2 linked regions of the Stieleria varia genome follow. The protein of the gene in region 2 interacts with the protein of the main gene of each other region in a pairwise test. Links are inferred from orthologs where the notes say so. Each region holds a gene or a part of one and is shown on either strand. Other genes may lie near its edges. The genes, in order: gyrA and Pla52nx_RS02545.

What was found.
Region 1: the proteins of Pla52nx_RS02545 (region 2) and gyrA interact in binary tests that used the Escherichia coli proteins (3 or more experiments, as listed by UniProt). The link is inferred for Stieleria varia from one-to-one orthologs.

The regions. Positions count from the first base shown.
Region 1 is NZ_CP151726.1:73,697-89,501, reverse strand. Bases 4,786-8,071 are described here. They hold gyrA (DNA gyrase subunit A), read left to right. Parts: upstream 4,786-5,171; coding sequence 5,172-7,871; downstream 7,872-8,071. Other genes in these bases: Pla52nx_RS00330 (IS4 family transposase), read left to right, coding at 8,027-8,071; Pla52nx_RS00340 (MOSC domain-containing protein), read right to left, coding at 4,786-4,806. Outside these bases: Pla52nx_RS00360 (hypothetical protein), read left to right, coding at 1-683; Pla52nx_RS00355 (glycosyltransferase family 2 protein), read left to right, coding at 714-1,583; Pla52nx_RS00350 (type III polyketide synthase), read right to left, coding at 1,674-2,801; Pla52nx_RS00345 (hypothetical protein), read left to right, coding at 3,147-4,157; more of Pla52nx_RS00340, read right to left, coding at 4,162-4,785; more of Pla52nx_RS00330, read left to right, coding at 8,072-9,460; Pla52nx_RS00325 (hypothetical protein), read left to right, coding at 9,903-10,067; Pla52nx_RS00320 (sulfatase family protein), read right to left, coding at 10,170-11,747; Pla52nx_RS00315 (3-keto-disaccharide hydrolase), read left to right, coding at 12,204-13,415; Pla52nx_RS00310 (cobalamin-binding protein), read right to left, coding at 13,407-14,327; Pla52nx_RS00305 (hypothetical protein), read left to right, coding at 14,457-14,639; Pla52nx_RS00300 (hypothetical protein), read left to right, coding at 14,626-14,901; Pla52nx_RS00295 (alpha-amylase/4-alpha-glucanotransferase domain-containing protein), read left to right, coding at 15,300-15,805. UniProt on the Escherichia coli protein: A type II topoisomerase that negatively supercoils closed circular double-stranded (ds) DNA in an ATP-dependent manner to maintain chromosomes in an underwound state.
Region 2 is NZ_CP151726.1:697,228-712,933, reverse strand. The notes cover bases 4,505-7,691. They hold Pla52nx_RS02545 (DNA gyrase subunit B), read right to left. Parts: upstream 7,342-7,691; coding sequence 4,705-7,341; downstream 4,505-4,704. Other genes in these bases: rnhA (ribonuclease HI), read right to left, coding at 7,492-7,691. Also shown: Pla52nx_RS02555 (sulfatase family protein), read left to right, coding at 1-1,138; Pla52nx_RS02550 (peroxidase family protein), read right to left, coding at 1,181-4,447; more of rnhA, read right to left, coding at 7,692-7,956; Pla52nx_RS02535 (sensor histidine kinase), read right to left, coding at 8,090-10,066; Pla52nx_RS02530 (SHD1 domain-containing protein), read left to right, coding at 10,714-12,243; Pla52nx_RS02525 (GrpB family protein), read left to right, coding at 12,399-12,920; Pla52nx_RS02520 (cation:proton antiporter), read left to right, coding at 12,933-14,552; Pla52nx_RS02515 (GEVED domain-containing protein), read right to left, coding at 14,659-15,706. UniProt on the Escherichia coli protein: DNA gyrase negatively supercoils closed circular double-stranded DNA in an ATP-dependent manner to maintain chromosomes in an underwound state.

The sequences.
Region 1 (15,805 bases), 620 kb from region 2 along the record:
GCGGAGTATTCTTTGCCGGAAACCAGAAACGCAAGTACGGCGATGACAAGATGCAGCATGAGTTCGGCGTCGTGCCACGATTGGAACTCTTGCAAACTTTGAAACAGAATTTCGCCCCACACATCGCAACACGCCCGTGTGACGACGACGCGACCTGCCCGCGGGGGTTGCCGGTACGCGACAGAATCGTTTTGGTCGACTCGCGGGAACACAGCATCCCCGCCTCGAACTGGCTGACCACGATCGCATCGGCCGAGTTCTTTTTGTGTTGCCCGGGTGCGGCACAACCGACCTGCCATCATTTGATCGAAGCGATGAGCGTGGGAACCATCCCGTTGATTGAGTATGGAGACCGAATGACGCCGCCGCTGGAGGACGACGTCAACGCGGTTTGTTTTTATGGCACCGATGGGCTGGTCACTGCGATCGATCGCATCGAGAGCATGTCATCGGCACAGATCGCGAGACTGCGGCAGGGAGCCATCGCGTACTACGAGCAACATTTGTGCGGTTCACGATTCATGCAAGCCTTGTGTGATGAAACAATCGACCTCTCCGGCGGCCTGATCTGCGTGCCGTTTCATGAACACAACCTTTATGACCATGAAGCTGTCCCTGCGCTGGGCAGATCATCACCGCCCCAATCGTCACCCGGCAAGACCCGGTCTCGACAAGTGGCATGAATCGCAACTCAGCAAACCAACAGGCTCATTGTGACTGACGATCAAACCAACGACAGAAAACCTCGTCGGATCAGCGTGGTGCTCAGCACGTACAACGCGCCTGCATGGTTAGAAAAATCCCTGTGGGGATACGCGATGCAGACGTATCATGATTTTGAATTGATCATAGCCGACGACGGATCGCGATCCGAAACCCGCGACATGATCGAGCGAATCCGCGAGCAGACGCAGATGCTGATCCGGCACGTTTGGCATCTCGACGATGGGTTTCGCAAATGCACGATCCTCAATGAGGCGATACGGGCGGCCAAGGGCGACTACTTGGTGTTCTCCGACGGGGATTGCATCCCGCGTCCCGATTTTCTCGCCCAACATCACGCCGCAGCTTGTCCCGGACGCTTTCTCTCAGGCGGATACTACAAGCTGCCGATGTCGGTCAGTGAAGCGATTTCCGTGGACGACATTCGTAGCGGTCGAGCGTTCTCGGTGTCTTTCTTGCGTTCCAGCGGGTTGCCGTTCTCACCTCGTTGGTTGAGGTTGAACGCGAGAGGAATCTGGGCTGACTTTCTGAACCGGGTCACGACGACCAAGCCGACTTGGAATGGAAACAACGCGTCGGGCTGGACGACGGACATCGTTGCCGCCGGCGGTTTTGATGAACGCATGCGTTACGGCGGCGAAGACCGCGAGTTGGGCGAGCGATTGGAGAACGCGGGCATTCGCGGCAAACACGTGCGATACCAGACCGTTTGCCTGCACCTGGATCACGCACGAGGATACGTCAACGATGCGGATCTGAGGCGAAACCGTGAAATCCGCGACGAGACGCAGCGAACAGGCAGAACACGAACCGAGCACGGTCTGCAGGTGTCTGCAGAGCGTTCTCAAAAAGTTGCCTGAGAGACACGTACCGTCACTTCAGCAAAGCGGCCCCGACTTCGCAAAGCGGCCCTACTTCAGCAAGGCGGCTCCGACTTCGCAAAGCGGCCCCTACTTCAGCAAGGCGGCTTCGGCAACCAAACCAGGTCCGAATCCCAGCAGCACGCGAGGTCCGTTGCGTTTTTCACCGGCTGCGGCTTGCTGAGCAAGACATCGTTGCAAGACGAACAGCACCGTCGGTGAAGACATGTTTCCCAGTTCGCTGAGCACTTCGCGAGACACGGTCACCGAGTCGGTCGGCAAATCCAGCGAGTCGACCACAGCATCCAAGATGCGAGGGCCGCCGGGGTGCACGATCCAATCTTGGACGTCATCGAGAGTCAGATCGTGTTTTGCCAACCAAGCCTGCAACCAAGGACGCAGGTTTTCATGAATCGAATCGGGCACGGCACCACTGAGTCGCATCTCGAAACCGTGGTCGCCGACCATCCACGACATCTTGTCTGTCGTGTCGGGCAGTAGGCACGACTGGGTATCGGCCAACGTCAGCGGATGCATTTCGTTGTTGGACTGGTTGTTGATCACAACGGCCGCGGCTCCATCGGCGAACAAAGCATTGCCCGCCATGGCTTCGGCGTCCCAAGTCATTCGATAGTGCAGGCTGCATAGTTCGACGCAACACATCAGGATGTTGGCATCGGGGTCAGCGGCGGCGAGTCCACGCGCGGCGCGTAGTCCGTTGATCGCACCATGACATCCCATGAATCCGACATGCACACGCTGCGTCGACCCGGGCAATCCGAGAGATTGCAACAAGTGGATGTCGACACCGGGAGCAGAAAACCCTGTGCAAGAAACAGTGACCAAGTGCGTGATGTCTTGCGGGGAGACGGGGCTAATGTCCAGCGCGGCGCGACTGGCACGTTCGGCCAGCGGCGGAGCAAACTTGGCATAGAGGTCCATGCGATGTCCGGTCGGCGGACCATTGCACACTTCAAAGGCCGTTGCCACCGAACCGCCGTCGGATTCGACATGAGCCCCCTTGGCCCACTCGTAACCGGTTTGCCACGGAATCGCGGTGCGTCGCGTTTTCACACCGGACTTGCGAAAGAGAGTCCTGAGCAAGCGTTCTTGCTTAGGGCTATCACAGATCACTTCACTGGACATCGCCAACGCGTCTTCTTGCGCAACCGCGCCCGCTGGCAATGCTGTGCCCAGACCGACAATGGAGCACTGCATGGAACGTTGCCTTTATTGTAAGGATAAGAGAGAACGGGAGCGGCCCAATGGAGACCTGCTTTCGGTCTGGCTAAGCGGCCAAGCCGCTTAAGTGTTACGGCACCTTGCTATTCTCAGTCAAATGGTCACCTGTTGACAAGTGACTAAGCGCCCGAATCGGGGGGTAACGGCTGATTGGTCGGCGTTCCCACAATCGCCTGAATGCTGCCATTGCTGTGAAAAAGAATCTTTCGTAATCGAACAGTGGATCGGCAAACTTGGTCAATTCGCAAGGATTTCCTGCCGATAATTTACTCTTGGACCTTGCGAAGCGACCCATTCGCTCGAAAAAGGGAGGGTTCAGCGATGAAAACGATTTCGGTTTTCGCCGCCTTGTTCGGCGTTCTCCTGTTTCACTCGACGTCTCGTGCACAACGGACGCCACCCGCTGAGGGTCTTGACTTCACGCGTCAGGAACCTCCCCGTTCAGACTTCTTTGCCGAGAACGGGATGGCACGATTTCGGCTGCGATCAGGCCGACTGCACTTGGATCGGTCTTGCTATCGCAAGGGCTCCGCTCAGTTCGCGGTCCCGCCAGAGAACGAAGAGTTCACCGAAACGATCTCCGTGATGGCGGCACGCGGATTACCGTCCATGCACTACAGCGTGAATCATCCCGAACAACGCATCAGTGTGTCGGTTCAAGACGCGACGTGGATGCGAATCGAATCAACACTCACAAAGACCGGTGAGCAAGCGATCTTGGAACAGCCACATCATGGCGAACTGGTCTGGACCGTACAGCGTGGACAACTGAACGAGAAGTATCGCGGTGCGTCGCTGATTCACCTGCTGGCGCAAGATTCAACCGGGATCAAGCTGCATTGCGGCGATCTGTTTCGACAGCTGCTCGACGGTCGATGTCTGATGCAGATCCATCATCAAACTCAAGTCGAGTTGATGGGACAACTGGAAAACATTCCTGAGATCTCGGACACAGCGGTGGATGAACTGATCGAAGGTTTGCGTTCGGACCGCGCATCGTCGCGAAGACATGCGATGAAACAGTTGTTGCAGTTGGGACGGCCCGCTGCGCCAATGTTGCGCAAGGTCCTGTTGTCGAATGATCTGGAGATCGAGCAACGGGAACGAATCCAGGAAGTTCTCGCTCAGATCCTGTCAGTTGAGGATGACACCCCGGCGTCACTTGCGTCCAGCTTGGCCAACGATCGTGAACACTGGCGACACGTGGCGCATCGAATGACCGATGCACAGATTCGGCTGGTGGACCAGCGATTGACGGGTTTAAACCTTGCTCATGTCGCGGGTTTGGACGCTGACTCGCCACGCGACAGGATTTCTTCGCGGCCGCGATAGCGGTTTAGGCCAAGCTGGATTTCCATTCATCCGACAACTCGGTGATGTTCATCAACTCGATGACGGACAAACGTTCCGACTCGCGGCCGAACAAAACATCGTTGGCTCGCGCGACCGTCCAATCAGGGTGAGGACGATCTGTCAACGAAAGTGTATCGCCTGCTTGCAAGGTTCCTGGCGACAGCACTCGAACGTACCAACCGGTTCGACCCGTTTGCGCGACCAGCTTGGTCAGCGTCTTGATTTGCCAACGGCGTGAGATTTTCCAACAAGGTTGTCTCGGCTGACTGACTTGAAGGACACAGTCGCCTGCGGTGTAGACGTCGCCTAGGTAAACCGAGTGTTCGTCGACGCTGGCGAGGGTCAGGTTTTCGCCAAAACCGCCAGCAGCCCACGGATGACCGGGCAGTTCAGCCGACCAACTCTCGTAGTGGCTCGCGGCGTAACACAGGATCGCTTTCTCGGGCCCGCCGTGAACTCTCGTGTCCGCGACTTCATCCCCGATGATGCCCGTCGGGGACACGGTGACCTTGCCGGCTAACGGCTGCTTGTCAAACGCGCTGGTCCAGTGGCATTGAGTCACGTCACGCGTTTCCGGATCGCCTTCGCTGCGAACCGTGCCGATCTGGATGGACTGGATGGTGATCAAGCGACGAAACCGGTCGAAATGGAGTCATAGGTTCGGTCCCATTGTGGCTCACCAAGGGCATCTGGGCAACGCCAGCGGTGAGCGTGCCCTCGTTGTGACAATGCACGCCAAATGGTACAATCTCTGGTTCAAAATGAACGCTATTTTTACGGCCTTTTGGGCCGTTTTGACCTCCTCGCTAGGACACCACGTTGGCTGACGAAAACGAACCCGTCGATGGCAACCAAGACGAAGAAGAGAACGGTGCGTTGACCCCTGGCGCGGGCGGCGGTTCCGACGACGGAGGCTCCGGCACGGACATTCCGGCGGCCTCCGGCGATTTCGGCGGCAGCAGCGACGGCAACGGCGGCGCTGGGGCGCTGCGGATGATCGATTTGCCCATCGAAGACGAGTTGCGGGACAGCTATTTGACCTACGCAATGAGCGTCATCGTCAGCCGAGCATTACCCGACGTGCGTGACGGATTGAAACCGTCGCAGCGTCGAATCCTGGTCGCCATGAATGACCTCAATCTCGGCCCCGGCAGCAAACGAGTCAAATGCGCAAAGATCTCCGGTGACACCTCCGGTAACTATCACCCGCACGGTGAAAGTGTGATCTATCCGACGCTGGTTCGGATGGCACAAGAATGGAACATGCGTGCCCTGCTGATCGACAAACAGGGAAACTTTGGCAGCATCGCCGGACTCCCGCCGGCGGCCATGCGATACACCGAAGCTCGCTTGAGCGCCGTCGCCGCGGCAATGCTGGATGACTTGAAACTCGACACAGTCGATTTCATCCCGACGTACGACGAAGTACGGACGGAACCGACGGTTCTGCCAAGTAAATTCCCCAACCTGCTGATCAACGGCAGCGGTGGGATCGCGGTGGGCATGGCGACCAGCATTCCGCCTCACAACCCGACCGAGATCTGTGACGCGGTCATCAAGCTGATCGACGAACCCGATACGACCAACGAAGAACTCTTTGACATCGTTCCCGGTCCGGACTTCCCCACCGGCGGCATCATCTGCGGTCGCGCAGGTATCCGTCGCGGCTACAAAACAGGTCGCAGCACGATCGTCGTCAGGGCGAAGTGCAGCGTCGAGGAGATGAAGGGAAATCGGCATCGAATCATCGTTTCCGAAATCCCCTATCAACAATACCGCGACCGCGTGGTCGAAAAGATCGCCGCTCTGGTCAACGGCGATCGTATCAAAGGCATCTCGGGGATTCGCGACGAGAGCGATTTGAAGGAACCCGTGCGTTTGGTCATTGAACTCAAACGCAACGAAGATCCCGATGTGATCCTCAATCAGCTCTACCAATTCTCGCCGCTGCAGGACACGTTCTCACTGATTTTCTTGGCCTTGGTCGATGGCAAACCCCGCGAGTTGACGCTCAAGGAAATGCTGACCGAGTTCATTCGTCACCGAGTCAGTGTGATTCGCCGACGAACACAGTTCTTGTTGGCCAAAGCACGCCGACGCAAACACACGGTCGAAGGATTGTTGTTGGCCCTGGCCGACATCGACCAAATCATCCGTACGATCCGCGAAAGTCGCACGCAGGCGGAAGCCAAAGAGCGATTGATGGGCATCGAGTGCCCTGCATCGATGATGCAACGAGCATTGGGCGACGAAGGATTCCGGCAGTTCCAAATGGAACGCGGCGAATCCGACACCTACACTCTGACCAGCGTGCAGACGGACGAAATCCTCCGCATGCGTCTGGGCCAGTTGGTCAACTTGGAACAAGAAAAGCTGACCGAAGAGCACGCTCAATTGCTTGCCGAGATCACCGATTACCTGGACATCCTGGCCAAGCCAGCTCGGGTCTACGCCATCATCAAGGAAGACCTGGAGGAGATGAAGCGTCGCTTCGGCAGCAAACGACGCACACAGATCACCAACGAGGAACTCGGCAACATCGATTTGGAGGATCTGATCACCGAAGAAACGATGGTGGTGTCGATCAGCCACGAAGGGTTCATCAAACGCACTCCGTCGAGCGTCTACAAGTCACAACGCCGTGGCGGCAAAGGACTCAAGGGAGCCAAGGTCGGCGACGAAGATCCGATCGAGCACTTGTTCGTCGCCAGTACCCACGCCTACCTGCTATTTCTGACCACGACTGGCAAAGTCCGCTGGCAAAAGGTCTACGACCTGCCGCAACTGCCCCGTGATGCCAAAGGACGCGCAATCGTCAATCTGCTGTCGTTGGACGAAAACGAAAAGATCGCCGCCTGCCTGCCCGTGCGTGATTTCAACCAGGATGGTTTCTACGTGACAATGGCGACCCGCAGCGGGTTGATCAAAAAGACACCGCTGGAACAGTACAGCCGTCCCAAACGTGGTGGCATCATCGCGATCAAATTGCGTGAAGGCGACGAGTTGGTCGACGCACGCGTCGTCGGCCCCGGCGACGAACTGGTCCTCGTGACCCACGGCGGAATGGCGATCCGGTTCAAAGAGTCCGACTCTCGCCCGATGGGCCGCAACACCTCCGGTGTCAAAGGCATCACCCTGGTCGGAGACGATGGCGTCGTCGGCATGGTGGTCGCCGATCCCGAGGCCACGTTGCTGACGGTCTGCGAAAAAGGCTACGGCAAACGCACCCTGTTCGGACCCAATGCGATCACGGAAGAGGGTGAGTCCGAAAACGAATCCGAGAGCAGTAGCGGGTCGGCACGGTACCGAACACAAAGGCGTGGCGGGAAAGGTCTGCGCGACATTCGCACCAGCGAACGCAATGGACCGGTGATCGCGATCACAAACGTGACCGACGACGACGAAATCTTTTTGATGACCGCCAAGGGCAAGCTGCAGCGGATCAAAGCCGCCGACGTGAACGTCATCGGACGCAACACACAAGGCGTGCGGATCATGAGCCTGGATGATGGCGACTCCGTGATCGCTGCCGTCCGTGTTCCACCGGAGGAAGACACCGGCGAAGAAATCCCGCTTGCCGACATCCCCACAACACCGCCCGCTGAGGGGCAAGCTGATGGAGCGACGGTTGCAGACGCCGATGCACCGGCAATCGAAACCGATGGAGAATCGACGACTCCGTCGGACGAGTAAGCCACACCGGGCTTGCCGGCTCACACACGTCAGGTCAGTCGCGGATGCGACGACAGCATACAGCCTGGGGCGCGAGCCCTCTTTATCCTACACATCTTTTTTTCTACCCTTTGGTCGGTTGGAGTCGACAAAACACTTCCCCAGGGATCGGGACAATGGCAAGCTGGATAAAAGATGAGCTTCGGACTTTGGATTTAGGTGATAAGCGGCGGGAGCGACGTGTCGCCCTGATTCTTGAGCAACAGTCCGAGATTGCCGAATCTACGCCCAGTGCGTGTAAGGACAACGCGAAACTTGAGGCAACCTACCGTTTGGTAAACAATCGAAATATCCCTGTGGACGGCATTCTCAAAGCCCACAATGATGCTTCAATCGCTCGCACCGCCGAGCAACCGGTCGTCATCCTATCCCAGGATACCACCGTCTGTGATCTCACCAAACCACAGCGGCAAGTCCGCGGGGCCGGGCCGTTGGAGAGTCGGGACAAATTCGGTTTCTTTCTGCACCCACTCTATGCGATCACCGAGGATGGACTTGTTCTGGGCACGGTCGATCAGTGCATTTGGACGCGTGATGACATCAAGACGGATCTGAACAAAACAGAAAAAGTCAACCTGCGACGCCAGCAAGCCTTTGAAGAAAAAGAAAGCTACCGTTGGCTGGAGATGTTTCAAAGTGGCGAGCAAATCGCACTGGCTCATCCCCAGACGCACTACATTGGCGTCTCGGACAGCGAGTCTGATATTTATGAATTGCTAGCGCAAACCGATGATCTGGCGGCCAACTATGACTACGTCATTCGTGGTTGCCAAGATCGCACAGTGCTCGATCAAGGTGAAACCAGGACGATCTCCGAAGTGATGCAGGAGACGGAGTTTCAGTTTCAGCGTGAAATCGATTTAAGCGAGCGAAAGTCATTAATTATCGGAGAAACGCGTGCTCGTCGGATGAGTCGCAGTGCCCGGGTAGCATCGATTTCGATTCGTGCCCGGCAGGTCACTTTACGCGGCCCGGCACGCCCTGGTGGTCGTGCTCCCGACGTGACGATCAATGTTGTCGAGGCCGTCGAAACGGACGCACCCGAAGGCGAAGAGCCGATCCGCTGGTTACTTTTTACATCGCTCCCCATTTCGACGATCTCGGAAATCGAACGAGTCATTGGTTCTTATTGTCGCCGCTGGGACATCGAACTGTATTTCAAGACGCTCAAGAGCGGCATGAAGATTGAGAAGCTGAAGTACGAGCAGATCGATACATACGTGCGTGCGGTGACGCTTTTGATGATCACTGGGTTTCGAGTCGAGCAACTCAAGACCGCCAATCGAGTTTGTCCGCAAGTCAGTTGCGAGCGTTTCTACGATGCCAGTTTTTGGAAGGCGACGTACCTCGTGGTCTTTGCCGGACGTGAGGTTCCCGAAACACCTCCCACGATCGGCGAATGGATGCTGGTGGTCGCCAAGCTTGGCGGCTATCTGGACAAGAAAGGCCAAGGCCCGCCCGGCTCCACAACGATCTGGCGAGGAATGCGGAAAATCGAGTCGTACCACGAAGCTTTCCTCGCCTACAAAAGGCTCATCGGAGATGTGTAGGATAAAGAGGGCGCGAGCCCCAGGTGAACACCGCCCGATGCCGCCAACAAGCCGCGGAGCGGCGACAGATTGCATCCGGACCACCGCGTGCTGTGGGCTGCACCAAACGTTTTATGCTGTCGCTGCTCCGCAGCTTCTGGGCGGACTCGCTTGCAGAAACATGGGGTTGGCACCCCATGCTGTATGCTGTCGCTGCTCCGCAGCTATCGGAGCTAACTCGGGGTGCGCTGGCTTCGCCGCGACCCCAGGCTATGTTGTTTTACCACTTCGTGGTCGGTTTGGAGAATATGTGTCCTCTCCCGTTGCCAAAATCACGCGAAGCGATGATTGCTACGTGGATTTCGCGACACTTATTTTCCGCACGTCCCCCGCAGGATGACGCTCGACGACAGATTTCGCAATCTCAGTCGATCGTGTCGAACAGTTGATTTGAGGGTTGGAGATGCCGGTAGCAGCTTCGTTTGACACCCAAGGGCCGACGACGTTTTCTGGATTGCAAACCGCTTGGTCGCACCGCATCACGGCTGAGCGTGATGCCTACCTAGCCATCCATGACATGTCTGCAACTCCTTTGCAACGAGTCAATCCAGTGTTCTTCATGGTTTGACGCTCAGTACAGACATGTTCAGTACAGAGATGTTAAAAGCCCTGGGCTTTCCAGCCTGACCTACTCCCCATGTACGTCAGGCTAGAAAGCCTGACGTACTTGTCACTTTTTGTTGCGTTGGTTCCGTTGCCTGGCACCCAAGTCGGTGTCTTCAGGAACCGCGAACTGTTTCCTCAAACGCTCCAGCTCGTCAGCCAAACGTTTTTGTTGGCTCATGTGCTCGCTGCTGCCGTAGACGTTTTGCAGTTCGTTGGGATCGCTGGCCAAGTCGAACAGTTCCCAGTCGTTGATCGCCTTGCCCTCCAGGGCGTAGTAGTGGATCAGCTTGTGCTTTCCATCCGTCACGCCGAAATGTCGGGCGACGTTGTGGGCACCCGGGTTCTCGTAATAGTGGTAGTAGAAAACCTGACGCCAATCGTTCGGCGTGTTGCCTTTGAAAATCGGCACCAGGCTTCGTCCCTGCATGTCACCGGGGATGGGAACGCCGGCTATGTCGAGAAAAGTCTCCGCGAAGTCGAGGTTGGAAACGATGTCGTTGTTCGTCGATCCCGGTGCGATGGTGCCCGGCCAACGGGCCAGCAAAGGTGTCTTGAGTGACTCTTCGTACATCCAACGCTTATCGAACCAGCCGTGTTCGCCGAGATACCAACCTTGGTCGGATGAGTACATCACCACCGTGTTGTCCGCCAGTCCCGCTTCATCGAGATAATCAAGGACTTCGCCGATCCCGTCATCAACGCTTTTGACGCAACGCAAGTAGTCTTTCACGTAGCGTTGATATTTCCACTGAATGATTTCCTTTTCCGTCATATCGGGCTTGGCTTTTTCGAAGGCCTCGTTCTTGGGACCGTAGGCAGCATCCCAAACCTTCTTTTGCTCATCGTTCATGTTGCCGTAACCGGCAAGTTTCAGGTCTCTCGGAGTCAAGTGTTCCTTAATCGTCATCGACTGACGACCTGCCGACTGCGTGCGCCCGTCATAGTTGTCCCAAAGCGTTTCGGGTTCGGGGACCGTCACGTCGTCCAGCCAATGGAGATACTTTGGCGCGGGTCTCCAATCTCGGTGCGGTGCCTTGTGTTGATACATCACCATGAAGGGCTTGTTCGGATCACGTTTCTCCTTCAGCCACGACAGTGTTTTTTCGGTGATGATTTCGGTCGTGTAACCGGTATGCCGACGCGTCACCGGCTTGCCGTCTTCGCCGGCCGTGATCATCGGCGGATTGTAGTAGGGTCCCTGACCTTGCAGGATGTCGTAGTAGTCGTATCCCTGTGGGGTGGAAACCAAGTGCCATTTGCCGACGATGGCGGTCTGATATCCTGCGGCCTGCAACAGCTTGGGAAAGGTTTGCTGATCGCCGTTGAATCGATCTCGGTTGGTGGCAAATCCGTTGAGATGGCTGTACTTACCTGTTTGAATCACGGCCCTGCTGGGACCACAAATCGCGTTGGTCACATAGCATCGATCAAACCGCATGCCTTCGCGAGCGATGCGATCCATGTTGGGTGTGCTGACGCGTGACGGGTCATATGCGCTGAGCGCCTGCTGGCAATGGTCATCGGTAAAGATGAATACGATGTTGGGGCGATCGGCCGCAAAGGCGTGGACGGACAGCATCGCGATCGCCGCATAGACGGTCGCAGCGATCATCGATCGGGTCGAATGAAGCATCTGGATCATGGGAGCAATTTGTGAGCTGGGAGGGGGGGAATGGATGGGCGGGTGATTCGCAGAAACGCATTCTAATCGTAACGCCTGTCACGCCCCAAACGTCGCTTGGGGGGCAATCGTGGGTTTTTTGAGCCCCATGCTGGCCTCGGCAACAGCCCGCAATTAGGCTTGTGCTGTGCCTAGTGCATCGTCCAGTCTTAGAACGTGGGTTCGATAAATGAGCCGTTTTGGCGTTAGCCACGGTTTTCGTGACACAACCGTGGCTAACCCCAAAATCAAGACTGGACGATGCACTAGACTCAAAATCCCGCCTCGGTCAGCCTCACGAATCCATCACCCCCGCTCGAGCCTCACAGACTCATGCCCAATCGTCCCTCCCCACTCTCGATCTTTCGATTCGTTCCGAAATCATCTTTGGCGTTGACGTTCGCTCTCGCAGCAGTTGCCGTCTGCTCAACCAGCGCAATGGCACAACGATCAGGCAAGGGACCCGCGTTCACGTCTCCGCCAACCGACGACCCCAACTACGCATTGCTGGGTGAATTTGCGGGAGCGATTAAGACCGGAGAAAACCAGTACGAGCCCTTGGCACTACAGATCCGACCGATCGGCGGAGATCAGTTCGAAGCCATTTCCTTCTGGGGTGGCTTGCCCGGTCAAGAAAAGCACAAGCCCGAGATGACGAAGATGATCGGGATCCGCAGCGGCGACTATGTTGTTCTGTCCGGCGGACCCTGGGCAATCTTTGTCGAGAAAGATCATTGCCTGATCGTGGATCGCAAAGGCGACAAACTGGGACACCTCGACCGAGTCGAACGTCAAAGCCCGACCTTGGGCGCCACACCGCCCGCGGGAGCGTTGGTGCTATTTGATGGCACGAACGTTGATCAGTTCGTCGGCGCACGCATGACGGACGATGGGCTGTTGATGGAGGGTGCCGAAATTCGTCCCATGCTGCAAGACTTCAACATGCACGTCGAGTTCCGACTGCCGTACATGCCTCAGGCTACCGGCCAATCGAGAGGCAACAGCGGCTTGTATTTGCAAAGCCGCTATGAATGCCAAGTCCTGGATTCCTTTGCCACCGAACCGGTGTTCGATGGATGCGGAGCGTTGTATCGATTCAAGGCACCCGATCTGAACATGTGCTTGCCGCCGCTGGTCTGGCAAACCTACGACATTCAGTTCACCGCGCCCCGCTGGGCCTCCGACGGCAGCAAGATTCGTGGCGCTCATATCACCAGTTGGATCAACGGCGTCAAAGTCCAAGACAACGTTTCCTTGCCGAACAAGACCGGTGCTGGCAAAGAAGAAGCACCGTTGCTCTTGCCGATCCACATTCAAAACCACGGCGATCCGGTTCGGTTCCGAAACATGTGGGTAATCGACCGTGGATTGACCACGGTGGAATTCCCGGTCACGAAAAAAGACGATCCCAAACCAGAATCGCCCGAGAAGAAATCAACTGAAAAGCAGTCTGCGGAAAAGCAGAAACCTAGCGCCGCCTCGGACAAAGAAGATAAGAAGCCCGACGCAAAGCAAGAGAAACCTGCAGAAGCAAAGAAGGACAAAGCCGAAGCCAAACCGGCAGAGACCAAACCAGCTGCAGAAAAAACATTTGCACCCGCAAAGAACGACAAAGCGGCTGACGAAAAAGCCGAGGCTGCCTCAAAGTAGGTTTGGGATCCGATAAGCTGCCGGCAATCCTGGCGGCAGCGGATGAACCGTTGGGTGCAACGCGTGTGCGATGAGCTCCAAGCTGTCCACCAAACGCGGGCCGGGTCGGCTGAAGTAAGCCGAGCCGTCGACCACGTAAACACGACCTGAACGCACGCATCGCAAGTCCGACCAACCTGGATACGATTTCAGAATCGGCATGTCTTGCAGCGTGCGGTCGACATCAAAACCACAGCAGGCCAAGACGATCACGTCAGGGTCCGCCGCAACAATCCTCTCCCATGGTGTGGTGACCGAACGCTCGCCCGCAACGCCAATGATCTCTCGGCCACCGGCGATCTCGACAAGTTCGGGACTCCAGTGCCCGGCGCTGAACGGCGGGTCGATCCATTCCAACAACATGACCGACGGTCGTTCGGCGACGGATTCACTGCGTCTGGCGACCGCGTCCACGCGGGAACGTAGGGACGCCAAATAGTGATCGGCATCCGATTCACGCCCGGCAGCTCGACCGACGAGCGAGATGCACTGGAAAACATCCTCCAAACACGTCGGTTCCAGATTCACCACTCGGGGCTGACCAGGCAACGAGCAGGCGGCGGCTTGAACCGCGCTTTCGGCGACCGCACAAACATCACACAGTGCTTGGGTCACGATCAAATCAGGGCGAACCGAATGGAGCACCTCCATGTCCAGGCTGTAGAGAGCCTTTTCGGTTTGCAGTTGCTGGCGAACGAGCTCATCGATTTCATGGCTTGTTGCGTCGTGAGGAATCAACGTTCGTGTCACCTTGGGCAACTCGATCACGTCCCGCGGATAGTCGCATTCATGAGTCACGCCTACAAGCGATTCTCGTAAGCCGAGGCAGCAAATGATCTCGGTCGCACTGGGTAGCAAGGAAACGATACGCATGACGGACTTGATCGAACGAGAATGAACTGTGGACAACCGAGTTGTATGTCAAATCAAACGCCGCGGAAATCCTACCCTCAGTCCGGTGGCCTTCATCGCATCATCCGACAGCGACAAATGATTGGCTACATGCACCAGAATGCCCAGCGTCAGCGACTGGCAATGCTGAGACGGGAGCAGCAAGCCTTGCCGACTCGCCTGGCCCGGGCGGAAGCGTTACGAGAGGCGAGGGCAATGCGCGCGGCACAACGTCTACGTCAGCAAGGACGTTCGTCGACCGACTACATGCTGACATCGATTGAAGTCGATTGAGTTTGTTTTTGCACTTCCACACTTCTTTTCTCTTGTTACGCAAGTTTTGTTCCGCGCAGCTCCTTCCGTCGAGTTTGTCTCGGCGGAGGAAACAACTGTCGGCTACCTTCACTCGCCAACAGAAATCCCCCACGGCCAGCGTATCGCCTTCGGCGATTCGCGGGCCGTGGGGGCGGTGAATGTGCTTTTGTTGATGGTAGCTGCCAGTTGTTGCTCCGAACCGGGGCAAGCCCGGCGGAAGCAAGGAATGAATCTTGCGTAAACGTCGCTGGACTTTTCAAGTCGATAGGGTGCTCCGCCAAACGCTTTGCCAATCCCAATCATTGAACAGCCCAGGCGAAGTCTCCCGAAATCCAATGCTGAAAAACTGTGGCACTCAATCTGCCCCTGTTTCCGCTTTGTGAAACTCGGGCCGGCAAATCAAGTCAACTCGGTGGCCTCACCCTGCCGATACGTCTCTAATCGATGGAGTCTAACGGTTGGGCAGTGCGATCCCGCTGGGTGAACCTTTACCACAACGACCGGCCCCATTCGGTGCGATCGCTGCAAGCAAGGCGTTGTGGTCATTCGGAAAAGTGCCCGCGTTGCGTAGAATCGACGTTCGAACGGAAACGCACGCCTTTTGCAATCAATCCTTTCACGCTGTCAGCTAGAACAAACATGATGCCGCACATCCATCTCTGCTTGGTCCTGCACAATCACCAACCGATCGGAAATTTCGACGGTGTTTTCGAGCAGGCCTATCAGGACAGCTATCTGCCGTTTCTGGATGTGTTCGAGCCTTTTGACCGGTTGAACATTTCGCTGCACACCTCCGGTCCGCTGATGATGTGGATCGCCCAGCGTCACCCGGAGTACCTGGATCGTCTGCGTCTGCTGATCGAATCGGGTCGCATCGAGATCGTCGGCGGACCTCAGTACGAACCGATCCTCACCATGTTGCCCAGTCGCGATCGCGTCGGCCAGATTGAAACGTACGGTGCTTGGTTGGAACGCAATTTGGGCGTTCGTCCGCATGGCATGTGGACTCCCGAGCGCGTCTGGGAGTCCGGTCTGACGAGCGATGTCGTGGATGCGGGCATTCGGTATACGGTGTTGGATGACTATCACTTTCGCGCCGCAGGCATCCCCGCTGACCAACTCACCGGATACTATGTCACAGAAGA
Region 2 (15,706 bases):
AGCGAAGAACCCCGAGCAGGGCAAGGCGGCTTTGCTGGACGAGATACGCCAAAACATCCGCTCGTTCTTGGATGCCGATGATGACTCGCGACTCGACGGCGACCAACCCTTCTGCTACTGGTTGGGTCCGACGAATGTTCACCGCAAGTGGATCGCGGGCAGCGGCAAGAAACTTTGGGGCATTGATCCGGATTCTCTCAAAGGCAAGTTGCCACCATTCTTGCCCGACGTTGATGTCGTCCGCGAGGACTTTGCCGACTACTTGGGCGAAGTCGCAGCGTTCGACGCTGGGCTGGGTGTGCTGATCGAAGAACTCAAGCGAATCGGCCAGTACGACAATACGATCTTGGTCGTCAGCGGTGACCACGGCATCCCCGGTGTCACGCGGGGAAAATGCAACCTGTACGACTTGGGCACTCAGGTTCCGCTCGCGATTCGATGGCCGGCCGGGATTCAGACGCCGGGACGCGTGGTCGACGACTTCGTCACGCTGCCTGATTTGGCACCCACGTTCTTAGAAGCCGCCGGTGTGAAACCGACGGACAACATGACGGCGCGATCGTTGATCAACGTCTTGAAAAGCGACCAAAGCGGAACCGTAGACGCCGAGAGGGATGCGGTGTTCTTTGGACGGGAACGTCACGTTGCCGCCGCTCGCACGGATTTCAAACCCTATCCCCAACGTGGCATTCGCACCGATCAGTATCTGTACGTGATCAACTTTGAACCGGAACGTTGGCCGATGGGGACCGGCCCTGGACTCGGGAAACCGGAGGGACCGATGCCGTCCTACGAAGACCTGCGAGAAAATACCTTCGCAGCATTCGGCGACATGGACGCCAGTCCGACGAAGGCTTGGGTGGCGACCCGGCGAGACGAAGACCCCAAGTCATTCGATTACGCCTTCGGTCGTCCGCCCGAGTTTGAGCTGTACGACATCAAAGCCGATCCGCATTGTTTAGAAAACCTCGCAGGCGATCCCAAATCGCAGGATGTTCGCAGCCGACTTCATGACCGTCTGATGGGTGAATTGAAATCCACCGGCGATCCTCGTGTCACCGACGATCCGATTTTCGAATCGGCGCCCTTCACCGACGCGTTCACAAAACCGCCAGCGGGCAAGAAACGCAAACGCTGACCCGGTTGGGGCACACTGAGCTGTCAGAAGGATGAACCACCCTCATGACCACAGCGATCCTGACTTGGATCGAAAGTACTCGATCCAGGAGCCAGGCTTCCACCAATTGGAATCGTGATGGTGTGATGCAAAGTGATGCTTCCAGCGATGCTTGCGATTGTGATCCTGGGAGTCCCCGTCGTTGTCGTCACCGGTGTCTTTGTCCTCGGCATAAGTGATCGTTGCGTCCTCCGCATCACGGAGGATCAGTTCGGTCTGCTTGGACACGTGAATGTCCACGTCGTCAACGGAGGATCCTCCATCGACATCCACCAAACTCGCGGCAGGTGCATCGACGGTGATTCGATCGATCCCGTTGCCGCCAGTCAGTCGGATTTCACTCTCGGAACTGGCGGTTACCGAAAGCGTATCGTCACCGTCGTCGCCGGATGCAAAGACGGATGCGACATCACTTTGGATGACCCACCGGTCGTTTCCGCCGAGCCCATAGCCTTCAAAGAATTCGATATCGGCAGTGACGATGAACTCATCCACGCCGAGCTCAGCCTGCGGTACGGGAACGAGTGCGTTAGGAATAAAGAATCCGTCGCTGTTCTCGTTGATCCCAGCAACGACAACCGCGTTGACCGGCGTGTCACGCTGGACGGGAATGGTTTCGGTTCGATCATCCGGATCTCGCACGCCCTGCTGGCCAAAAAAGACCACTTCCGCGCCGCCGTTGTCACCGAAATCGCGAATCAACCATTCATTGTCCAAGCCGTTCCGAAACACCAAGGTGTCAGGCGTCCAGAAAACTTCCGATTGAACCTCCGCATTCGTATTTCGCGTGATGATGTCGGACAGTCGAGTCGATTTGATCTCTGCGATTTGGCTATCGGACATCTGGTTTTCAAAGTAGAAACGATCACCGTTTCTCAATCGTGTGAATTGATCCACCATGATCGCGTGAATCGTTTCACCGACGCTGGAACCCGGCACATGGTCCTCCGCGATCATCGCAACCCACGGATCGGCGTTGTCGGGAGATCCGTAGATCGACTCCAGTTTCGCAGCGACGTCTTCGTTGGTCATGATTTCATAGAAGCTCTCGACACGACCGAGTCCGATGCTTTGGCGAATCGTGTTGTAGTCGGCGAGCCCATGATCACGACCTCGCTGAATGTTGCGGGCTACCAAGTCAAAACCGTCTGGTCCGTCGTTGAGTGCATTTCGCAAACCATCGACCACCAGCAAGTCCACCTCTTGCATCTTTTGTCGCGTGATTCCTTCCAGGATGCCGTCGATGCCGTTCTCCATCACGAACCTCGGGTTAGAGAACGCTTCGGCGAGCGTGATCGTGTTGCCGTCGCGATCAACAATCAGTTGATCTGCCAGGGTGGAGTGCCCCAAGCGGAACGCTGCGGTCGCGAACTCGTTGCTGATCTGGGGATTGACCGTGGAGTCATAGCCCTGATACGTCTCGATGGCGCTGAAACCGAGTGTGCTCGGCAAGAATTCGTTGTAGGTGATGTGCTGGATCAATCCGGAGACGTATTGACGAGCACGCTGAAAGATTTCTTCGTCGACCGCAGGGTCATCCAAGTCACGATCAGCGAATTCTGTTGCCGCCAATTCGTCAGCAATGCGGTTGTGCTCTCGCAGGAACAAAGTTTGCATTGCCGTCAACTCGATGTTTTCGTTCACTCGAACATCACCGGCGACGAAGAACTCTGGCGTAGGAGGCGCGGCATTGGGTAAGCCGACATGATTGGGTGGTAACAGTTCACCGTGCTCTGTTTCGATGGACCACATCCGCCCACCGGAAAGTTGCCGGAGGACGGAGGCACGACCTTCCTCGTCGCCATACACCATGCTGCCATCAATGAATGCGGTGATGTGGTTGATTTGCTCCCGTGGAGAATCCACTCCCGTGCTCAAATCGTAGGCTGATCGATTGAAGGCGAATTGGTCGTTGATGTCGAACGATTCAACCGGCAGGCTTCGATCCAGTGAGAACGAACGAGTGATGTCGTGATCGATGAATTGTCCCCATTGAAACCACACCGACGAGATGAAACGATCGTTCTCGACCGATTCGGTTTGACTGGAGAGTTGATCACTGATGGAGCGGCCGTCTGGTTGATCCTGCCTTGCTGGTTGGTTCAGGCCGTCCGCGTATGCCGGATCAGCGAGTCGCAAAAACTGGTCGCCCGATGTTCCCCATTGTTGGTTTTCCAGATTGTTTCCCTTGCCGTCCATCCGAGCGACTTCGCCGATCGTGGAGAATCCGTACTGCAAGAATCCATTCGCGTGCAACTGCTGAGTCTGCCGAAACCCGGGCAAGATCCCCAGATCGGCGGTCCAGGTGCCGGTCGAGAACACACGGGCGTCTTCCGTTTCCATGGAGACACCGTCGAGCAAGACCTTGTCGACGATCAGGTTTCGATCGTACCCTGCGGCTTCGTCGTAAAGATCATTCTCGAACACGACTCGCACGTCAGAAAATGAGACGTTTGGGTCGATCTCCAGTTGATACGTCTGCATCTCCGTGGTGGCTTGAAAGGTCCCGAGTTTCTCACCGGCGACTTCAACGGAAAAGATCTCTTCGCCGGTGGCTCCCGCCGCGATGACGGAGAGTTGCAGGACGTGTCGATAGTCGCGGCGAGTGGTGGCGTCGATTGCCACCGCGGTTTCAATCTTGCCAACTTGTCTTTCCAGCTCCCAATCGCCGCCTTGCTGTTGGTTTCCTGTCAGATCAATCGACGCAGCAACATCGGCTCCGGTCAATGCGGCAAGTCGCTGGATGAAGTCTGCTCCCGCCGTGCCTTTGCCGGTCTCGCAGGAATAGATCAGGATGTCTGCATCTGATGACAGGCTGTCACGCCATTGATTCAGTTGCGAGTGTTCTTTCTGGAGTGTCGACTCGTTGACTCGCTGGTTGCCCAGTTGAATCTCTCCTGATCGACCGTGAGCGAACAGATGAATGGAGCGGATTTCACGATGTGACTGCAGTATCTGTGTGATCTGTTGCAGCCCTGGTTGTTCGGGATTCAGGAAAACGATTTCAGCGTGGGGAGAAATCCCGCTCGTGAGTTGTTCGACGTCAGAGATGCTCGGATCGATGATGACCAGATCACCGGACCCGAATTCTGAGTGAGTCTGTTCAGCGATGTCTGTCGAAACGCACGCGGGAGTGGTTTCGCCTGAGCAGGACGATGCGATGGCCGGGGCCACGTCGCCAGCCAACATCATTCGGGCTTCGAGTGCGGAGACGCTCCAGGGCGACTTTTGAGTCGGTTGACGTTTGGACGAGTTCTTAGGTGATGACATCGTGGTGCTGTACCGGTGGATCGAAGAGCTGTCGAAACAGTGCAGGGCGAGACGAAACGCCTGAAATGTTTGGAGGCGACTGACACTCACAAAGACGTGTCATGCGATCGGAGGAACAGGTCGCCCAAGTCAGATGCGCTCATTCAGCGCGACTCGGGGACAGACCAAAGGATGATCAAGTCGTCAAAGACGACTGAACTCGAACGGTTATGAGGGAGAAAGCGACATACCGGATGTCGCTTGCGAGCAGATTTCGCTCAGACGTCCAGATTTCGCACATCCAAGGCGTGCTTCTCGATGAACTCTCGACGCGGTTCTACTTTGTCGCCCATCAGCAGGCGGAACATTTCGTCGGCCGCGCCTGCGTCCTTGAGGTTGACTTTGACGAGCGTTCGATTGGCCGGGTCGAGGGTCGTCTCACGAAGCTCCTCGGCGTTCATTTCGCCCAGGCCTTTGAAGCGAGTGACGGACAATCCTTTTTCGCCCGCCGCGCGGACTTCCGGCAGCAACTCACGCAGGTCGACCAGTGAGCGACGAATGTCTTCGCCCCGGATCAACTCGAATCGCGGCGTCGTCATCCCGGTTCGATCCGCGGGAATCAGGTCGTCGACACTGAAACCGATTTCTGCGAGATCCTCGATACCGCTATTGATCGTGCGGACTTCGTGTAACTCGGCCAAGTGAGCGATTTCCTTGGCGGGTTCGGCGGGCGCTTCGGCTTTGGTTTCTTCGGCGGCTTCAGCTTGTGTGTCACCTTCCGTTTCACTGGCCTGCTCCTCTTTGCGGGCCTGCTCTTCTCTACGGGCCTGTTCTTCGATGATCCGCTCGCTGTCGAGCATCAGATTTCGAGCGCGCAGGTGCTTATCGACTTCGTCCTCTGTGTGGAACCAATGCTCCTCGTTGCCGTGGGTGAGCAGCAGTGCGGGCAACTTGTTGGCGACCGGATCGAGCCTCTGGGTGTGGATACGCAAGCTGACTCCGCGTCGTTCCAGTGCCACGATCGCGTCTTCCATGGACGCCAGCGTGATACACAGGCGTCGCATTTGGTCACCTTCGATCCGTCGACCGTCTTCGGCCTCGAACACGGTGTCGGCCAGACCGCGATCGAGCAACTGTGACTTCATCTCCTCTTCCGTTTGCACGTAGTATCGTGTCTTGCCGTGGGAGACACGGAACAGCGGCGGTTGAGCGACGAATACGTGTCCTTCGGCGACCAACTGATACATCTGGCGATAAAAGAAGCACAGCAGCAGAGTACGGATGTGACTGCCGTCGACGTCCGCGTCAGTCATGATGATGACTTTGTTGTAACGCCGTTTGGAGATGTCCTGATCGGCACCGATACCGGTCCCGATGGCTTGGATCATCGAGCGGACTTCCTCGTTGGCCAACACCTTGTCTTCGCGACTTTTGTAGGCATTGATGATCTTACCGCGGAGCGGCAGGATGGCTTGGTAGTCTCGCATCCGTCCGCCTTCGGCAGATCCACCTGCCGAGTCACCTTCCACGAGGTACAGTTCACAGCGTTCCATCTTTTTGCTGATACAGTCACGCAGTTTGCCGGGCAACCCGCCGCCGCCCAACGCATCCTTGCGTTTTCGGAGCAGGTCTTTGGCTTTACGAGCGGCTTCGCGAGCGTCGGCGGCCAACATGGCTTTGCGGACGATCGTCTTGGCCGACTTGGGGTTTTTCTCGAGGTACTCAGCAAGCGCTTCGCCGACGACGATGTTCATGATGCCTTCGACTTCGGCATTGGTGAGCTTGTTCTTCGTCTGGCTTTTGAAACTCGGTTCGGGAACGCGAACGCTGATGATCGCGGTGAGCCCTTCTTTGAAGTCATCGCCGGTGGGCGGATTGCCTTTAAAGAGGTTTTCTTTTTTGCCGTAGTGATTCAACGTCCGCGTCAGCGCGGCACGAAATCCGCTGACGTGCGTTCCGCCGTCTTCGGTGTGAATGTTGTTGACGTAGGACTGCACGCTTTCGGAGTACTCGGTCGTGTACTGCAGTGCGATCTCGTACTCGATGTCGTCGCGGCTACCCGCGAAAGAGATGATGTCGGGGTGCAACGGGTCGGAAGTACGGTTGAGGTGTTCGACGAATTCGACCACACCACGCTCGTAGCAGAAATCACCGCCTTCACCATTGCGTTCATCCAGGAACTTGATGCGCACACCGGAGTTCAGGAAAGCGAGTTCCTGGAGTCGTCGATTGAGCGTGTCGAAACTGAACTTGACGCTTGAGAAAATTTCAGCGTCCGGCTTGAACGTCGTCTTGGTACCGGTACGTTTGGTTTCACGTCCCTTGCGGACATCGCCCGTCGGCACGCCTCGCTTGTATTCTTGGTGCCAGGTGAATCCACCCCGGCTGACTTCCACCTCGGCCCATTGGCTGAGGAAGTTCACGACGGTGACGCCGACGCCGTGCAAACCGCCGGAAGTTTGGTAAGCCCCTTTTTGGAACTTGCCACCGAACTTCAGCACCGTCATCACGCCTTCAAGCGTGCTGAAATCACGTTCGTGTTCCGCGGAGAGTTGCTCGTGACGCTCGACGGGAATGCCTCGGCCGTCGTCCTCCACGGTGACGCTGCCGTCGTTATGCACGGTGACCGAGACGAACGTGGCGAACCCCGCCATGGCCTCGTCGATGGAGTTGTCGACGACTTCTGAAACGAGGTGGTGCAGACCACCGCGGTCAGTGTCGCCGACGTACATGCCCGGTCGCTCGCGGACGTGTTCGAGGTCGGAAAGGTGCTGCAGATCCTCCGAGTGGTACTCGGAGTTCGCGCTTTTGGCTTTGGCCACCGAGACAGGGGGAATTGTTTGCGACTCAGAGACGGGATGCCCAGATGAAGGATTCCCGACGGAGGAGGGATCAGAGGAGGGGACGTCGCTCATGGATGCCAACGATGGAGGCGAAAACAAGGGATCGCCACGGCAGGCGATGCTGAGGGATCAGTATAGCGATTGACGGGCTGATCCGCGACGTGGGTTGGCCCATTTGGAGACGGTTCGGGCACGAAAATTCCGGCGTTTTCTCGCGAAAACTCAAGCTTTTCCGTGGGGCAGGAACCTCTGGTACGCGGCGACCGCCAGTTCGTCGCAACGTTCGTTCTCCAGATGCCCAGCATGACCCTTGACATGCTCAAAATGAATCTTGTGGGTTTGCATCAATCGATCCAATTCTTGCCACAATTCGACGTTCTTGACTGGGACCAGTCTGGAGCCTTCCTTGCGCTTCCACCCGCGGCTTTTCCAGCCTGCCATCCACGACTTCATGCCCTGCAAGACGTAGGTGCTATCGGCATACAAGGTGACTTCGCAGGGCTCCGAAAGCGCTTTGAGGCCTTCGATCACGGCGCGAAGCTCCATCTGATTGTTGGTCGCTTCGGCTTGCCCACTACTGCGTTCAAGTTCCTTGTCCGTCTTGCAACATCGCAAGATGAACGCCCAGCCGCCCGGACCGGGATTGCCGCTGCATGCACCATCGGTAAAGAGTTGAACCTTCTTCATGACCGATGTTTTAACCCCTGCCCGGTGATCACGGAATCGGTTGTCTAAAACCGGTTGCCTGCAATTGGTTGCCTGCAATTGGTTGCCTGCAATTGGTTGCCTGGGCGTGAGATCACCCCGTGCAAGTTCTCTGTCATGATGCCGACGCCTGCGTCACGTCAACATCTGAATCCTCGGGCTCTGAATCCTCAGGCTCTGAGGCATCGCGATGGGAAGCATCGGGCTCTGATGCGTCGTCAGGATTGGCGGCTGTGTCGGACGACGTGTCTTTCGGCCCGGTCGGAATCGGGGTGGCCGTCGATGACTTTGGACTGGGCAACAAATGGGCAGGAGGCTGAGGCATCGGGATGCTCAAATCGAGCGTTGCTTGTTGACTCAACCTCCATGGCAAATCCACCCAGAACGTGCTGCCTCGCCCCAACTCACTCTCAAACGCCACTTCGCCACCCAACAACTTCGCCAACTCCTTGACGATCGAGAGACCAAGCCCGGTGCCGGCAAACTCTCTCGTGAGGCCTTCGCCATCAAGCACTTTGCGACTCTGACGAAACTTCTGAAAGATGATCGGCTGGTCTTCCGCGGCGATCCCCACTCCAGTGTCCGTGATCTGCAAGCGAAATCGTCCGTCGTGTAAATCGGCGACTCTGACCGTGATCATTCCGCCCTCGGGCGTGAACTTGATCGCGTTGCTGAGCAAGTTGTTGATGATCTGACCAAGCTTGTTGGGGTCCTGCGTCGCCTGCGGCAAGCCGTCCGGAATCTCCATCGACAACGAAATGTTTTTCTCTTCCGACAACGACTGAATCATATCGCACTGTGCCGCGACCAATCGCGAAAGATCAAATTCGCTGCGACGCACTTCCATCTTGCCCGCTTCCACTTTGGCAAGATCCAGGATGTCGTTGATCATTTCCAGCAGCAAGCGGCCGCTCTGCTGGATATTCCGTGCGTAGCGTCGCTGCTTTTCATTGAGCGAGTCGATGCCCTGCAAGACATCAGAAAACCCAATGATGCTGTTCAGCGGGGTACGCAGCTCGTGACTCATGTTGGCCAAAAAGTCGCTCTTGACCCGGTTGGCTTCATACAACTGCCAGTTCAGTTGAGCCAACTGGTCGACGCGTCCGTCCAGCTCATCGTTGTACTCTTGGATCTTTGCCTGAGACTCCGTCAAGTGACGTAGCATCCGATTGAAAGCGTCGGCAAGTTCCCTGAACTCGTCTTCGCTGTCGATCAACGCGCGTTGATTGGTGTCACCGTGCGTGATGGCGTCACTGACGTCGCGAAGGTGACTCAGAGGTTGCAACACCAGGTAGCGAACGATGTGATGCAAAACGAATAGCGTCACGGCGACGATCAACATGGCCAGCGCGATCACGATCGCGCGAATCCACGTCGTCGTCTTTTGCGTATCCTGGTACGGCATGCTGACACGTATGACTCGGAACGGCGCCCGCTCGGCTTGCTCGTAGGGATCCGTGCCGGCGGTCAGTGCTCCGATGCCGTCCTGCGGCGCGTGACAGGGGATGCAGGTGTTCTTGGGAAAGATCGGCTTGTAGTAGATATACCGGTCGTCGACAGGCCCCAGATCGTCAAAGACCTGCGCGCCCGCCAAACCGATCCTGCTCATCGGCTCGTTCTCCGCCAAGTCCACCGGGTCCATCACATCACTGACTTCGGCGATACGCTGGGCCAACTGGTTTCGAAACATCGGTTCGAGGTTGCGAAGCAGTTGACGCTCGGCAGGATCCGTGGGCGGCTCCAAGGGCGGCAAGTTGTCAAACCGCATCGCATCACCCAAGCCCAATATTTCAAACTCGATGTCCTTCTTGAGCAACTCCTCTCGCAAGCTGGCCAATGTCTGTGACTTCATGTTCACCGCATCCTCGGATGCGTCACTCGACCAAATCGCATCGGAGTGAATCAGCATCAGTTCGGCCGCGCCATAGTCCTGCGCCCGCTGTCGTGTCGTGTTCTTGACCAATTCCTTGCCAAGCTTTTGCACGACAAAGAACGCACCGCACATCAGTACGGAGAGCGCAGAGCCAAAGAACAGCAAACACTTGCGTTCCAAGCTCATCGATGAGAACAGGCCTTGAATCAGCCGAAACATGAAATTCCCGAATTTAAAAAATGTGCGTTGAGCCATGCAGCGACCCGACGGAGGATCAACATGCATGCCCAACAGACGACGAGCCGAGCCATCAGCCGACAGACCGGACAGCCGGCAGATCGGAAAGCCGACAGACCGGACAGCCGATAGATCGGGGGCGTCCCATCGTCAATCCTAACGGCAAACAACGACTGGACGCAGTATCAACTCTCTGCAGAGCTCGACACGACGTTTTTTCCTACTGCGATTCTGAAGAACATCAACGGACACTCCAGAGGCTTGCTGGTGATCAGACGGAGCGAAAAACAGCCGCCACCCCTCTGTAGAACCATGCCTTGTCTCGTCTGTCTTACGAAAAAGGTCCGATTGTCAAGCTAAACGTAGAGGATTACCCAGTTTAACTGGTTGTGGCTGCATTTTTCGCGAACTAGCATTGATGTCTTGGGCAAAAGTGTTTGGGACGGCAGCGAGGTCTGAAAAGAGATTCCTGTTGGAAACACTCCTTCAAATGGGGAGCAAGTAGCTGTTCTATAATGCTTTGCAGCGTCACCGACGTTGCTGCTGCCGGAAACCAGTCCCACTCGAATTTCGATGAATAACAGAGCCGCAGGGGATGTCTGCGGAGGAGCCAAAAAATGAACCGCAAGGTGAAACCCTTATTTCGTTGGACACTTGTGCTGAGTCTGGTGGCCCTGCTGGGCATCAGTCCCGCAACAGCAGGCCACTTTCTGAAGCGTCTGCGTTGCCATCAACATGACCCCTGTGCCGACACCTGCACCGAAACCGTGCAGTACTGCCAGCCGGTCTGTCAGCCCACATGTGTACCGGTTTGCCCGCCCGCACCGGCTTGCAGCCCACAGCCGGTCTGTGGATGCGACACCGGTGTCGTCATCAGCTCCGATCCTATCATCAGTGTCACTCCCATGATCGAGTCGGCACCGATGGATGGCATGATCATCGACAGTGGAATCGTCGTGGAGCCGACCGAGACTTTCTCCGCGCCAAGTACCAACGACACGCCTGCCGAACCTGCGGTGAACGAGGCAGCGACGGACGAAGCACCACCGATGCCAGCGGAGCCAGAGCCCGCTGAGCCTACTCCCGCTGAGCCCGAGCCAGCCGACCCCAATCCACCGGCGCCTCCGGCACCCGTCGAGCCGGAGCCAGCACCGGCTGAGCCCACGCCTGCAGAACCTGCACCAGCTGAACCGGCTCCAGCGGCAGACCCATTCGGCGCGCCCGCAGAACCTACACCTGCTGAGCCCGCACCTGCTGCGGACCCATTCGGCGCACCTGCTGAACCTGCTCCCGCCGAACCGGATCCCTTTGGCGCTCCCGCTGAACCTACTCCCGCTGAACCTACTCCCGCTGAACCGGCACCGGCTGCTGACCCATTTGGAGCGCCCGCAGACCCAGCTCCCGCAGACGCGATGCCGGAAGCCGATCCGTTCGGTGCACCGGTCGAGCCTGAAACGCCCGCACCAGCGGCTGATCCGTTTGGCGCACCGACCGAACCAGCGCCGGCCGAACCAGCTCCCAGCGGCTTGGATGACCTGTTCGGCGGGGCGGACACGCCTGCTGCTGATGCACCGGCTGCCGAGGCACCTGCAGCCGACGCCGCGATGGATGATCTGTTCGGTGGTTCCGAGCCCGACGCGGTGACTGCCGGTGGAGCGGATGACTTGTTCGGTGATCCCGTACCTGCCACGGAGACACCTGCAGAGCCTGCTCCATCAGACGACATCTTCGGCGATCCGCCAGCGACCCCTGAGGAGCCCAAACCGGCGGACACCAACCTGGATGACTTGTTCGGTGCAGTAGATGCTGATGCTGACTATGTCGGCGAGTTGCCCGAGCCGCTTTCGATCGAACCGACTGCAGGTGATGTTGTGGTCGAAATGGACTCCGACGCGTTGCAGGTCGTCTCGGCGAAGCCTGCCCTGTCGGTCAATCCACTTAGCGAAACCCCGGTTCGCACTTGGATCGACAACACGGGCAGCTATCGCGTGGAAGGTCGCCTGATTGAAATCAATGCTGACAACGTTCGCTTGTTGAAAGACAACGGACGCACCTGCACCGTCCCCAACGATCGATTGTGCCCCGCCGACGAATCCTACGTCGATTCGGTTCGCGAGGAAGTCGAGTTGGTCAAGTTGACCTTGCTCAGCAGTAAGTAGTTCTTGAGTGGTCATCGAGCGGCTTGTCCGCTACGATCAACCTGTTGAACCATCGAACAGCGAGTCGGATGTGTTGCATCCGACTCGCTTTTTTTATGTACGTTTGAACTTTGTCGATGGGCATTCTGAATCACAACTCGGAGAGTGGTTATCGCATGTCTGATCGGATTCGATTGATGCACTACGATCCACGCTGGCGTCAAGAGTTTCAGCAGACTCGCAGCGGAATCCTTCATAGTTGCCTAGGCTGGGTCACGGACGTGCAACACATCGGTAGCACCGCCATCGAAGGCTTGGTTTCTCGGCCGGTGATCGACATGATCGCAGGGGTTTCCGACGACGAGAACGCTGAACGGGCCATTGCCGAGTCGAGTGACTTGATCGAAGGCCTCAATTTTCAACGCTCGCAGAGAGTCCTTTGGTCGTCGAGCGTCACCGTTCTGACCAAGCCACGTCATGCGGAGCCGACGCATCGGGTGTGGTTGACGACGATCAATAGTCTCCCCTGGCGGCAATGTCTGGCAATCCGAGATCACTTGAGATCCGATCGTGACGCCGCATTACGGTTCGAGGAAACGAAGGTTGATCGTTGGCGACAGGGGGCAGGCGATCCGGACCAATACGAAAGTGACAAAAGCATGTTCTTCACCCACCTACTGGATCAACTCGGGTTCTAGCCCTCCTTGCAAATGACTTTGTCACTTGTCCACGATCTGATGATCATCTTGTCGGCCGGGTTGACCGCGGCGCTGATCTGTCGTCGCTTGAATGTCTCGATCTTGATCGGTTACTTGCTGGTCGGGGCAATCATCGGTCGAGGCGTGTCGGGTTGGGTGCAGGACGAAGGGCATCAACTGGCCCACTTTGCAGAAGTGGGTGTCTTTTTCTTGTTGTTCTCAATTGGAATAGAGTTTTCGATTGACGATTTGAAACGCCTTGGCACCAGTTTCGTGATCGGAGGCGCGACACAGATGTTGCTGGTTGCCGGCCCCGTTGCAGCCGTATTGACTTGGCGAGGATTTACATGGCAATCGGCTGTACTGATGGCTTCGGCGTTTGCATTCAGTTCGACCGTGTTGGTGTTTCGAGCTTTGACCGAGTTCGGACATGCGCAGCGGTCGCATGGGCGACGGGCAATCGGGATTCTGCTGTTTCAAGATGCTGCGCTCGTACCACTGCTGTTGATGATTCCACTCTTGACTGGTGGCGAAGACACCGCGGGGCCTGTTGCCTTTGTCTCCTTGGCAGCCATCTCGTTGGCATTCATCATTTCCATCATCGGAATTCGATACCTTCTCGCCGAGTGGATCATTCCAATGTTCGCCAACTATCGCAGCAGCGAACTGGTCGTGTTGTTCACGATCGTATCTTTGGGTGGCGTAACACTTGCTGCCTATGCTGTCGGGCTTCCCGCTGCCGCAGGAGCTTTTGCCGCCGGTTTGATCTTCAACGGGAACCGCTGGTCGCATCAGATTGACGCCTTGGTACTTCCCTTTCGCGAAACTTTCGCGGCTGTCTTTTTTGTTGGCCTCGGATTGATCTTTGACCCCAGGTTGCTACTCAGCGAGCCACAGCTCATCCTTGTGATCGTGCCGGTAATCATCCTGCTAAAAGCCGTCACTGCGGCCATCGCCTTGAAACTCACCGGTTTGCCGACGCGACAAGCATTTGGGATGGGAATCGGACTCGCCCATGTTGGCGAGTTTGCTTTCGTTCTTGTCTTGCTCGGCGTGGATTCAGGCGTTCTAAGTGAGACCGACTATCATCGTGTGGTCGCCATTGCCATCGGGACGCTTGTACTGACACCGACGCTGATCAAGTTTGGCCTGAGATTGCAACACTCTGACCGAGAGGAGGAGCGCGGCAGCAATGGCCCACTGCAGCAAAATGATCGATGCCAAGCGATTGTCATCGGCGCCGGCCCGATAGGTCGCAGCATCGGTTCGCAACTAGAGACCCTTGGCAACGACGTGTGCATGGTCGACCTCAGCCCCATCAACCTGCATTCGTTTGCTCAACAAGGATTTCGAACAGTGGCGGGGGATGCGACCGACGAAGCCATTCTGGTGAGCGCTGGAGTCACCGAAGCCGCATTGGTGGTCGTTTGCATTCCCGATGATGGCGCGGCGACTCGAATCGTGAAAGCAGTTCGCCACCTCAATGCGGACTGTCGCGTGTTGGTTCGCTGTCGCTATCAAGACAGCGTCAAGAAACTCAGAAAGACTGGAGCTTCTGACATTGTGACCGAAGAAAGCGAGGCGGCGATCGCTCTGCTCCGCTTGCTGAAAGAAGAGTCTCGCAACCGGTAGTGGGAATGGCATCCCGAAGCGAAACCGCGGCTCATTGCCGACATCAGTCCGCAGTTTGTTTCATGCGACCTCAAAGAGTTCATTCGGTTTGTGGGGATGACTCATGTTAAACCACCACTAGCCCAGATACTGCATAGCCCACCCTTGACTCCAATCCTCGCTGAACCAGAACAGATCCTTCATCAGCAAAAACCAGATCAACTTGTTGCTGATAAGAGCGTTCGGCCACAGATTCTCGTGTCACCGAGGAATCGGTCGTGACGTTCCGAATCGCTGTGGGTAAGCCGTCGCTTCGGAACGATAGAGGGTCGTCGTTGGTTTTCCGATCTTGCTGATCCGTCAATGGTTGTTTTCGGTTTCCTGATGCAGAACTTTGAACTCGCTGAAATTCATTGATCGGAGACTCTCCGCTCGCACCACTTGCTGCTCTTGCCGCCAGATCGTTGATCACTCGCAGCGCATCCAAGGCGGTGATCAACCCATCTCGGTTGTGATCGAAGAAGACAACGGGAAATTCCTCCGCAGTGAGCGACGGATCCAAAATACTGGTGAGCCGACTCGAAAACGTCCGGCTGGCCAGTTCATTGATGATCCTTAGTGCATCCAATGCCGTCGCGACCCCGTCATTGTTCACGTCACTAGGCCGCAGAAAGTTGTGCCACATGAGTGGGGTGTCAAGGAGCAAAGACTCTGAACCTCCAGAGACACTATTCGTGGCCCGCAGTGACAAGCGACCATCGACAGAATCGAGTTCGACCAGCCGCCAATTGTCTGGATTGCCGACGCTCACTACGTCGTCACGATCGGCCACGATCGTGACCGATCCGCTTTGCGGCGACAAGGATGCAATTGATGAGGCGTCGAGGATCAATGAAAATGCGCCCCGCCCTGAAACATCAATCTGCTCGAAGTTCGAGATTCTGGTGATTGCCTTGGTGAAGTCAAGTGAGACTTGATCGCCCAGCAGATTCAGCTCGTTGTCGCCGGCCGCTCCGTCCAATCGATATTCGTGAGCAGGATCGAGCCCCGTCGAATAGTCGATCGCGAATGTGTCGTCATCATTGGAACCATCAATGACGACTTCACCGAGACTGTCGATGGGAATACGAAACAAATCCTGACCATCGGCACTCAGAACGAACTCGCCGGAAATC